DNA from 3 places in the Rhizobium azibense genome. Region 3 is predicted to be linked to each of the others. Evidence: riboswitches for the same ligand, from Rfam matches in the RefSeq annotation. Region 3 holds a riboswitch; each other region holds the start of a gene.
The links. A riboswitch is a leader RNA that binds a small molecule or an ion and turns the genes downstream of it on or off. The one in region 3 is predicted to bind thiamine pyrophosphate.

Region 1 (3,271 bases), on a different contig from region 3:
GGTGCATTTAGCAAAGATTGTTGGCGATGACGGTACTGTTGTCGTTTTCGAACCTGGGCCCAACAATTTGCCGTATCTTCGAACCAACACAGAGCGCTTTGCGAACATTAAAATCGTTGAGGCTGCGTGTGGAGATCTCGATGGCCCCGTGGAGTTTTGGATAGAAGGGCTGTCGGGACAGAACAATTCGTTGGACAGAAACTATAAAAACTTTGAACAAAACCGCGAGAATGCGTTCAGCGATGCGCTCATGGAATCCATTACGGTCGAGATGATGCAGCTTGACACATACTTGGAAGAGACGGGCCTTCGTCCGGCGCTGCTGAAGATAGATGTGGAGGGAGCTGAACACCGTGTGCTTCTCGGTAGTTCACACTGTCTGGCAAATGTAAGGCCTCTCATAGTGGTGGAAGTTACCGAGGACTTTGACGAGGTAGCCAGAATATTTCGCGAAAACGACTACGCCATACATGATCGCAGCCGCCCCGAGTGGGTATGCATTCCGGCCGAACGCGTCGAAGCGTTTCAACAAATATCGACGCATTGAGCGCCCTCTCGTTCTCGTCAGCGCCGTCGTTGCGGGCTTGCAAACTCCGCCGCTTGGAAAAGCAAGCGGCCATAGCTCGACCACAGAATGGTGAGGACGTCTTTATTCGCGACTTCGCCAAATCGGGCTCCACAAGCGAAGACGTTGGCACGGGCCCTGGCTTCAAGCAATACGGGCCATGCCGTTTTTAGGGGTGACAGACAGAGATTTGTCTGCAATGAAGACCGCGATGAGAGACAGGGGCGTTCGTTGAAAGACGGGCTGAGAAGTACCCTTCGAACCTGAACCGGATAATGCTGGCGGAGGGAGTCGCTCGGAGCCTTCGCTTGTTCAGTAAGGCTCCCCGCGTCTTTGCCCCGCCCGAAAGGGGCAAATGCCGATACGAAATTCACCCAGGCAACTCTTTGCGGCCATGCGCGCGACGCCGCCACTTGTCCATTGCATCACCATCGATTGTCGCGATGCAGCTCGATGGGACACACTCGCGGATTGCGAGAGTAACATCGATATGAGGCGTTTCAATCTATCCCCTTATCCCTCCCCCCGAGCCTTTGCGCGGCGCCAGCATGGTCAATACCGCGATCGCCGCCGCTTCGGGTGCTTGCGACAGGGTCAAGTGGCTTGTCCTCGTATCTGTCATCTGTGGCACGCGGATCCGCGGCAGGCTGGTGCAAGCTTGACTGAGGCAATCCGAAAGGCACGCGCATGATCTACAACGTTCTTTCCATTGCCGGCTCTGACCCTTCGGGCGGTGCCGGCGTCCAGGCCGATTTGAAGACATTTTCGGCGCGCGGCACCTACGGCATGGCCGTTTTGACGGCCTTGACGGCACAAAATACCCATGGCGTTTCCAGCGTGCATGCAGTTCCAGCGGAGTTCGTCGCCGAGCAAATCGGCATGGTTTTCGCCGATATCCGCGTCGATGCGGTGAAGATCGGCATGATCGCCAATGCGCCGATTGCCGAAGCTGTCGCCAAAGCGCTTTTGCCGCACCGCGGGATCCCGATCGTGCTCGATCCGGTGATGATTGCCAAAGGCGGTGCGGCACTTCTTGATGTTGAAGCCATCGGCTTTCTCAAGACCCGGCTTCTGCCGCTCGCAACGCTTCTGACCCCCAATCTGCCAGAAGCCGCCGCCCTGCTCGCAGAGCAGGTAGCAGGCACCCGAGATGCCATGGAGTGGCAAGCGGAAAAGCTGCACGCGCTTGGTCCCTCTGCCGTTCTCGTAAAGGGCGGTCATCTTGGCGGGATGGAAAGCCCCGACGTTCTGATAAGCGAAAGCAAGATTACCTGGTTCGAAGCTCCACGCGTTCCGACGAAGAACACGCACGGCACCGGCTGCACGCTTTCGAGCGCGCTTGCAGCAGAGCTCGCAAAGGGCAGATCGCTCGAGGCAGCGGTCGCCACAGCCAAGGATTACCTGGCTGCAGCCGTTGCCGGAGCCGGCATGCTCAGCGTCGGTTCGGGCCAGGGTCCGGTTCAGCATTTTCATGAGCTCTGGGCAGGATGATGCACAGGCTGCTCAGGTCTTCACGGCGCCGGCCGTCAGACCGGCAATGATATGCTTTTGGGCAATGAAGAACACGATTACCGTCGGCAGGATGGTAAGCGTGATGAAGGCGAGCACCAGCTGCCATTCGGTGCCATACTCGCCACGATAGACCATGATGCCGAGCGGCCACGGATATTTCGGCTCCGAATTCAGCATGATCAGCGGCAGGATATAGCTGTTCCAGCTGCCAACGAAGGAGATGATGCTGACGGTTGCAACGATCGGCCGCGCCAGCGGTAGCGAGATGTACCAGAAAAAGCGCAGATAGCCGCAACCGTCGACAAAGGCCGCCTGGAACAATTCCTCCGGAAGGTTGCGGAAATAGTTCCTGAAAAGCAGGATGCTCATTCCGAGGCCGAATGCCACCTGCGGCAGCACCACACCCCAATAGGTATCGAGTAGGCCCAGATCGCGGATGCGGATGAAGAGCGGCAGGATCGCCGTTGCTGCAGGAAACATCAGGCCGAGCAGGAAATAGTTCAGCAGAAATGACGATCCGAAGAAGCGGACATGCGCAAAGGCGAAGGCGGCCATCGATGAGACGATCAGCGTCAGAGAGACCGTGAGCGCTGCAATGACCAGCGAATTGAAGATCTGCAGCCAGTATCGGTCTCCGAAGAGGATGTCGGTATAGTTCGACCATTGCCACTCTGCAGGCAGCCCAAAGGGATTGGTGCGCAGGTCGCCCAGCGTCTTGAAACCGCCGAGCGCCGTCGTCAGCAACGGTATGAGAACCAGCGCCGCGATCAGCGTCAGCGACACGTAGAGATAAACGCGCGTTCGCAGCGGCATGCGAATGGTGGAGCCGGTATCAATCATTGCGCATGAAAATCCTTTTGTAGCCGAAGGCGAGTGTCATGCAGATGATGAAGAGAACAACGCCGACGGCGCTGCCGAGACCGACCTGCATGCGCATGACGCCGTAGGTGTAAAGAAAGGTCACCATCGTCTGCGTCGAATTCGACGGTCCGCCGCCTGTCAGCGGCATGATCATGTCGAAGAGCTGCAGCGAGCCGATAACCGCAAAGAAGATGGAAAGGCGCAGCGTGGATCCAAGCAGCGGCAGCGTCACATAGCGGAACTTCTGCCAGCCTGTCGCCCCGTCGATCTCAGCTGCTTCGAGCACATTTTTGTCGACCGATTGCAGCCCGGCGATGAAGAGCATCATGTGAA
Region 2 (3,271 bases), on a different contig from region 3:
CCCGCGTCCTCGAGGAGCATTCGACCGTCATCGGCTGCATGCGCAAGGGTGACAAGAAGGGCGCCGTCGAGGCCATGGACATCCATCTCGGCAAACTACTGCACGAGGTTGAAAAGGCCGCGATCTGGGACCCGAATTACTTTATCGAGGACGCGAGAAAACCTATGTTATCAACTGAAAAAAAAGGTTTGTTTCAATGAAAGTCGACGTAAGGCACGCTTCCCATCCCGAGGCCGTTCGCGCCTACGACACCGACACACTGCGACGCCACTTTCTTGTCGACCATGTCTTCGAAGGCGGCGAAATCCGGCTTACCTATTCGCATTACGACCGTATGGTGATCGGTGGCGCAATGCCGCTCGGCGCCGCCCTCACGTTGACGGCGCCAAAGGCCATCGGCCAGGAGACCTTTCTTGCCGAACGCGAGCTCGGTGCGCTGAACATTGGGGGAGCGGGCCGCGTCCTGATTGACGGCAAGGCGTACGAGCTCTCGAAATACGATTGCCTATATGTCGGCAAGGGTGCGGTGGACATCCGCTTCGAAAGTACTGATGCCGGTAATCCCGCCAAGTTCTACCTCGTTTCGACGCCGGCACATCGACCGCATCCCGCGGTGCTCTTGACGCGCGAGCAGGCTCGGCATCTAACGTTTGGCGAAGCGGCAACTGCCAACAAACGATCAATCTTCCAATTCATCCATCCCGAAGTCTGCCAGTCCTGCCAGCTCACCATGGGCCTGACGATGCTGGAGCCGGGCAGCATCTGGAACACCATGCCCAGTCACATCCATGACCGGCGCATGGAAGCCTATCTGTACTTCGATCTCGATGCCGATCAGCGCATCTTCCATTTCATGGGCGAACCGCAGGAATCGCGGCACATGCTGATTGCAAACGAGCAGGCGATCATCTCGCCTCCGTGGTCGATCCATTCGGGCGCCGGCACCAAGAATTACAGCTTCATCTGGGCGATGGCCGGTGACAACAAGAGCTTCACCGACATGGATCAGATCGCGATCGCAGATTTAAGGTAAGTCCAATGGCAAACCAGTTTGATCTTTCCGGCCGCGTGGCCATTGTCACCGGCGCCAATACTGGCATAGGGCAGGCCATTGCGATGGCACTTGCCCAAGCAGGTGCCTCGATTGTCGCTGTCGGCCGCTCGTCCATGGATGAAACCGAGGCGATGGTCACGGAGGAGGGCGCGCGCTTCCATGCCATCAAGGCCGATCTTGGCACGATCGCGCCGGTAAAGCGTATCGTTGCCGAAACGCTCTCGGCCTTCGGTGCACTCGACATCCTCGTCAACAATGCCGGTATCATTCGCCGCGCCGATGCGATCGACTTCACCGAGGAAGACTGGGACGCCGTTATCGACACCAATCTCAAGACGGCCTTCTTCCTGTCTCAGGCCGCTGGCCGCCACATGATCGAAACGGGCAGGGGCAAGATTATCAACATCGCCTCGCTGCTGTCCTTCCAAGGCGGCATCCGCATTCCGTCCTATACGGCGTCGAAGAGCGGCCTTGCCGGCGTCACGAGGCTGCTTGCCTGCGAATGGGCAGGCAAAGGCGTCAACGTCAACGCCATCGCGCCTGGCTATTTTGTCACCAACAATACGACTTCGCTCCGAGAAGATCCGGACCGCAGTGCCGCCATTCTCGCGCGCATCCCGGCAGGACGGTGGGGAGTGCCCGCCGAACTCGGCGGTGCGGCGGTGTTTCTCGCCTCGTCCGCGTCCGACTACGTCCATGGCACCGTGCTGCCGGTCGACGGCGGCTGGTTGGCACGCTGACGGGAAGGGTTGCATCTCCAAAGGCAGACGTGTCTTAATCTTTCCCTTGTAGGCATCCCATCTGCCTGTTGAAGGAAGTGACGTGAGCCACTCGCTTGACACCGGCGACACGCGCCCCTAACCTTTGAACATTCACCAGGGGGGTCCCGGCAAGGGGCTGAGATACTGCTGTCGCGCGCAGTGACCCGTTGAACCTGATCCAGTTCATACTGGCGTAGGGACGGTGCGAGCGCTCGAAAGGCTTGGAATTCACGCGTGGAATCCATGCCGGCGTCTTTCCATCATTCCGGCTAAGGACTGGGTCTCCAATCACAACTTGGAGCCTCAAACCATGAATATCGCCGCAAAGACCATCACCCCCACCGTTACCACCGGTCCGCTGCCGGCATCTCGCAAAGTCTGCATTGCGGGAGATATCCATCCCGACATTCGCGTGCCTATGCGCGAGATCAGCGTTCATCCGACCGCAGGCGAGCCGCCAGTCAGGGTCTACGATTCGTCTGGCCCCTATACGGTCGAAGGAGCCGATATTCGCATCGAAGGGGGCTTGCCTCAACTTCGGCGTGACTGGGTGCTCGCCCGCGGCGACGTCGAGGCCTATCAGGGTCGCCACGTTCGCCCGGAAGACAATGGTTTTGCCAGCGGTGAACGGCTGACGCCCGAATTTCCAGGCCAGCGCCAGCCGCTGCGGGCAAAGAACGGCAAGGCTGTCACCCAGCTTGCCTATGCGCGTGCCGGCATCATCACTCCGGAAATGGAATTCATCGCCATCCGCGAAAATCTCGGCCGGACGGCTCAATGCGAGGCGGTGGTTCGCGACGGCGAAAGCTTTGGTGCCAACATCCCCGACTATGTCACACCTGACTTCGTCCGGCAGGAAGTTGCCGCAGGCCGCGCGATCATCCCCGCCAACATCAATCATCCAGAGGCCGAACCGATGATCATCGGCCGCAACTTCCTGGTGAAGATCAACGCCAATATCGGCAATTCCGCCGTGACCTCGTCGATGGCCGAAGAGGTCGAAAAGATGGTTTGGGCGGCGCGGTGGGGTGCCGATGCGGTCATGGACCTTTCGACCGGCCGCAACATACACAATATCCGCGAATGGATTATCCGCAATTCGCCACTGCCGATCGGCACCGTGCCGCTCTACCAGGCGCTGGAGAAGGTCGAAGGCATCGCCGAGAACCTGACATGGGAGGTTTATCGTGACACGCTGATCGAACAGGCGGAACAGGGTGTCGACTATTTTACCATTCATGCCGGCGTGCGGCTCCACTATATCCCGCTGACTGTCAACCGAGTCACCGGAATCGTCTCGCGCGGCGGCTCCATCATGGCGAAGTGGTGTCTGCATCACCACCGTGAGAGCTTTCTTTACGAGCATTTCGAGGAGATCTGCGATATCTGCCGCGCCTATGACGTGTCCTTCTCGCTCGGCGACGGCCTGCGACCGGGCTCGATTGCCGATGCCAAT
Region 3 (3,271 bases):
AAGCAGGAGAATATCCGGCTCAGGCGCCAGCACGCGGGCAAGCGCGGCACGTCGCGCTTCGCCGCCGGAAAGCTTCTTCGGATCCTCATCGCCCGTGAGACCGAGATGCGAAAGGAGGTAGGTCACGCGATAAGGGTCATCACCCGGTCCCAAACCGGCTTCGGCATAAGCCTGCACCGTATTGAAACCGGCAAAATCCGGAGCCTGCTCCAAGTAACGCACCGTCGAGGATGGATGGCGGAACACCTCGCCTGATTGTGCTTCAACGATCCCTGCGGCAATCTTCAGAAGGGTCGATTTGCCCGAGCCGTTACGGCCGACCAGACAGATCTTGTCGCCCGGCTCGACCTGCAGATTCGCGCCGGCCAAGAGAGGCGTTCCGCCGAAGCGTAGGAAGATATCGTAGAGTTTCAGGATGGGAGGGGCCAAAAATCAGACTCCGGAAAAATCATCAGGGCGGGCAAGGACGATCGCCCGGCCGCTGCCGAGCGTGAAACGGACCTTGCCTTGTGCAATGTTGGAAATGGTACGCGAGGAGCCGAAGGGCAAATGAAAATCGATGAGCGGATAGCGGGCGTTCTCGATGAAAAGACCATGCAGCTCGCTGAAGCCGGATACCGAAAACAGGCTGTTCCTCGGCAAATCGAGCTCGATCGTACCGGCGATAAGCGGCACGGCCTCCTCCGTTCCGGAGGTCAACAGAATGTCGAAGCCCTGTTCGGCAAGGCTGACGGCGTAAAGCAGGTGCTGCAACGCGTGGTCCGAGCGCTCTCCGCCGAGCGCACCGGCAAGGACAAGTCGCCGTGCGCCACGGGCAATCGCCTCCGACACGGCGATTTCACCATCCGTTGCGGCCTTGGCGGCCGGGTAGGGCTGTTTCGGGACGTGCGGAAATGCCCCCTCCAGATCCGGCGGTGTCGAGTCGAAATCCCCGACCCAAAGCTCAGGCACGACGCCCAGCGCTGCTGCATGCCGCATCCCGCCGTCGGCGGCGATGAAGCGGCTGCCTGAAACGGCAGAACGCAGGCGCTCGGTCAGGCTGAGTTCGCCGCCGAGCAGGATCGTGAAAGTGGATTGGCTCATCGCATTGCCCATAGCGCAAAGCAGGGGCCAAGGGAAAGGGTCTACCGTCAGCGTGCTTGCCCTTGTCATAAGGCCGTCATGGCGATACATCTGCCGACGCTCTAACGGGGTGCCTGGACGTCCGCAAGGATACCGGCTGAGAGGCATTAAGCCAACCCGCGGAACCTGATCCGGATAACACCGGCGGAGGGATTAGACGCGTGACATTCGCCAACGCCCTTTTCCCGTTCAAAAGTAACCCAAGGAGGAGGCGCGCCATGTCCGGCCGCACATCGATTATCCCTTCGCTGACCGCAGCGTTTTTCGCCGCGACGCTCGGCGTGTCTGCCGCGCACGCCGCGCAAAAGACACTCACCATATACACGTATGAAAGCTTCACGTCCGAATGGGGACCCGGCCCGAAAGTCAAGGCCGCTTTCGAAAAGACATGCGGTTGCACGGTCAATTTCGTCAGTGTTGCCGACGGCGTCGCGCTGCTTTCGCGCTTGAAGCTCGAGGGAGCTTCCACCAGGGCTGACGTCGTCCTCGGCATCGACACGAACCTCGTGACAGAAGCCAAGGAGACCGGCCTTTTCGACGCAAGCGGCGTCGATGTCAGCGCGCTCAAGGTGCCGGGCGGCTTCGTGGACGAGGTCTTCGTTCCATACGACTACGGTCACTTCGCGATCATCTACGACAGGCAAACGATCAAGCACCCGCCTCAGAGCATGAAGGATCTGGTCGAAGGTGATCCTTCGCAAAAGATTGTCATCGAGGATCCACGAACCTCGACGCCGGGCCTCGGCCTGCTGTTGTGGGTCAAATCGATTTACGGCGACAAGGCGGCGGAAGCCTGGAACAAGCTCAAGAACCGCATCCTGACCGTCACGCCCGGGTGGTCGGAGGCCTATGGCCTGTTCACCAAGGGAGAGGCGCCGATGGTGCTGTCCTACACCACATCCCCTGCCTATCACATGGTGACTGAAAATACCGATCGCTACCAGGCCGCAGCTTTCTCGGAGGGCCATTATATCCAGATCGAGGTCGCTGGCCTATTGAAGAATGCACCCGAGAAGGATCTCGCCCGCGACTTCCTGAAGTTCATGGTGACGCCGGGCTTCCAGGATACCATCCCAACGAACAACTGGATGATGCCCGTTTCCGCAACGTCCACGCCGCTGCCGGATGCCTTCAGCGCGCTCGTCAATCCGGCAAAGACCTTCCTGATGAGCCCCGACGAAGTCGCCAGGAACCGCAGGGCCTGGATCGACGAGTGGCTTGCGGCGATGAGCATGAACTGATGCTCGAGACCGCAGCCGAACGACGGCGTGCATTGACCGGCGGGGCAATCAGCCTCGCCGCCATCGCGCTCTTTGTCGGCCTTGCAGCGGTCTCGTTGTTTTTTTCCGGGGGCAGCGCGGCAATCCTCGGCATTGTTCTCGATCCTTATATTCTGCGTGTGCTGCGCTTCACGATGCTGCAGGCGCTGCTTTCGACCGCACTTTCCATCGCCTTTGCGATTCCGGTCGCACGCGCGCTCGCCCGCCAGCCGCATTTTGCCGGGCGGGTGTGGATCGTCCGTCTGATGGCGGTTCCCATGGGGCTGCCGGTACTGATCGGAGCACTCGGCTTGATCGGGATATGGGGCAGGCAGGGGATGTTGAACTCGCTGCTGATGAAGGTCGGGCTCGACGAACCGGTCAGCATCTATGGGCTGACCGGCATCCTTCTCGCCCATATCTTCTTCAACCTGCCGCTTGCCTGTCGCCTGATGCTTGCAGGTCTCGAACGCGTGCCCGCCGAATACTGGCTGATGGCAAGCGGCCTCGGCATGCGGTCCGGCTCGGTCTTCCAGTTTGTCGAATGGCCGGCGATCCGCCAGCTCATTCCCGGGATAGCCGGCTTGATCTTCATGCTGTGCGCCACCAGCTTCACGTTGGTGCTGATCCTCGGTGGCGGCCCTGCAGCAACCACGATCGAGGTCGCGATCTACCAGTCGCTCCGTTTCGATTTCGACCCCGGCCGCGCAATCGCCTTGTCGCTCCTTCAGATCGCGCTGACGGCGATGATCCTCGGTGCGATGGCATTTATTCCGCGGATCGGAGATGAGGGCCTTACCGAAGGCAGAAGCATCAAGCGGCTCGATGGCAAAAGCCCGCGCGCCAGACTGGCCGACGGTCTGCTCTTGCTGATCGCCGTGCTTTTCCTC

Region 1: another riboswitch for thiamine pyrophosphate. It lies ahead of thiD (bifunctional hydroxymethylpyrimidine kinase/phosphomethylpyrimidine kinase); the one in region 3 lies ahead of thiB (thiamine ABC transporter substrate binding subunit).
Region 2: another riboswitch for thiamine pyrophosphate. It lies ahead of thiC (phosphomethylpyrimidine synthase ThiC); the one in region 3 lies ahead of thiB (thiamine ABC transporter substrate binding subunit).

Annotation. Positions count from the first base shown of each region.
Region 1 covers NZ_SMBJ01000002.1:110,532-113,802, forward strand. Annotated here, with positions in the region: gene EV130_RS04665 (FkbM family methyltransferase) at 1-547, shown strand, start outside; TPP riboswitch at 776-872, shown strand; gene thiD (bifunctional hydroxymethylpyrimidine kinase/phosphomethylpyrimidine kinase) at 1,253-2,056, shown strand; gene EV130_RS04675 (carbohydrate ABC transporter permease) at 2,069-2,917, opposite strand; gene EV130_RS04680 (carbohydrate ABC transporter permease) at 2,910-3,271, opposite strand, start outside.
Region 2 covers NZ_SMBJ01000006.1:152,431-155,701, reverse strand. Annotated here, with positions in the region: gene EV130_RS16490 (GntR family transcriptional regulator) at 1-200, shown strand, start outside; gene kduI (5-dehydro-4-deoxy-D-glucuronate isomerase) at 197-1,033, shown strand; gene kduD (2-dehydro-3-deoxy-D-gluconate 5-dehydrogenase KduD) at 1,039-1,794, shown strand; TPP riboswitch at 1,922-2,033, shown strand; gene thiC (phosphomethylpyrimidine synthase ThiC) at 2,126-3,271, shown strand, end outside.
Region 3 covers NZ_SMBJ01000007.1:227,243-230,513, reverse strand. Annotated here, with positions in the region: gene EV130_RS19145 (ABC-F family ATP-binding cassette domain-containing protein) at 1-429, opposite strand, end outside; gene EV130_RS19140 (thiamine diphosphokinase) at 433-1,083, opposite strand; TPP riboswitch at 1,179-1,292, shown strand; gene thiB (thiamine ABC transporter substrate binding subunit) at 1,341-2,363, shown strand; gene thiP (thiamine/thiamine pyrophosphate ABC transporter permease ThiP) at 2,363-3,271, shown strand, end outside.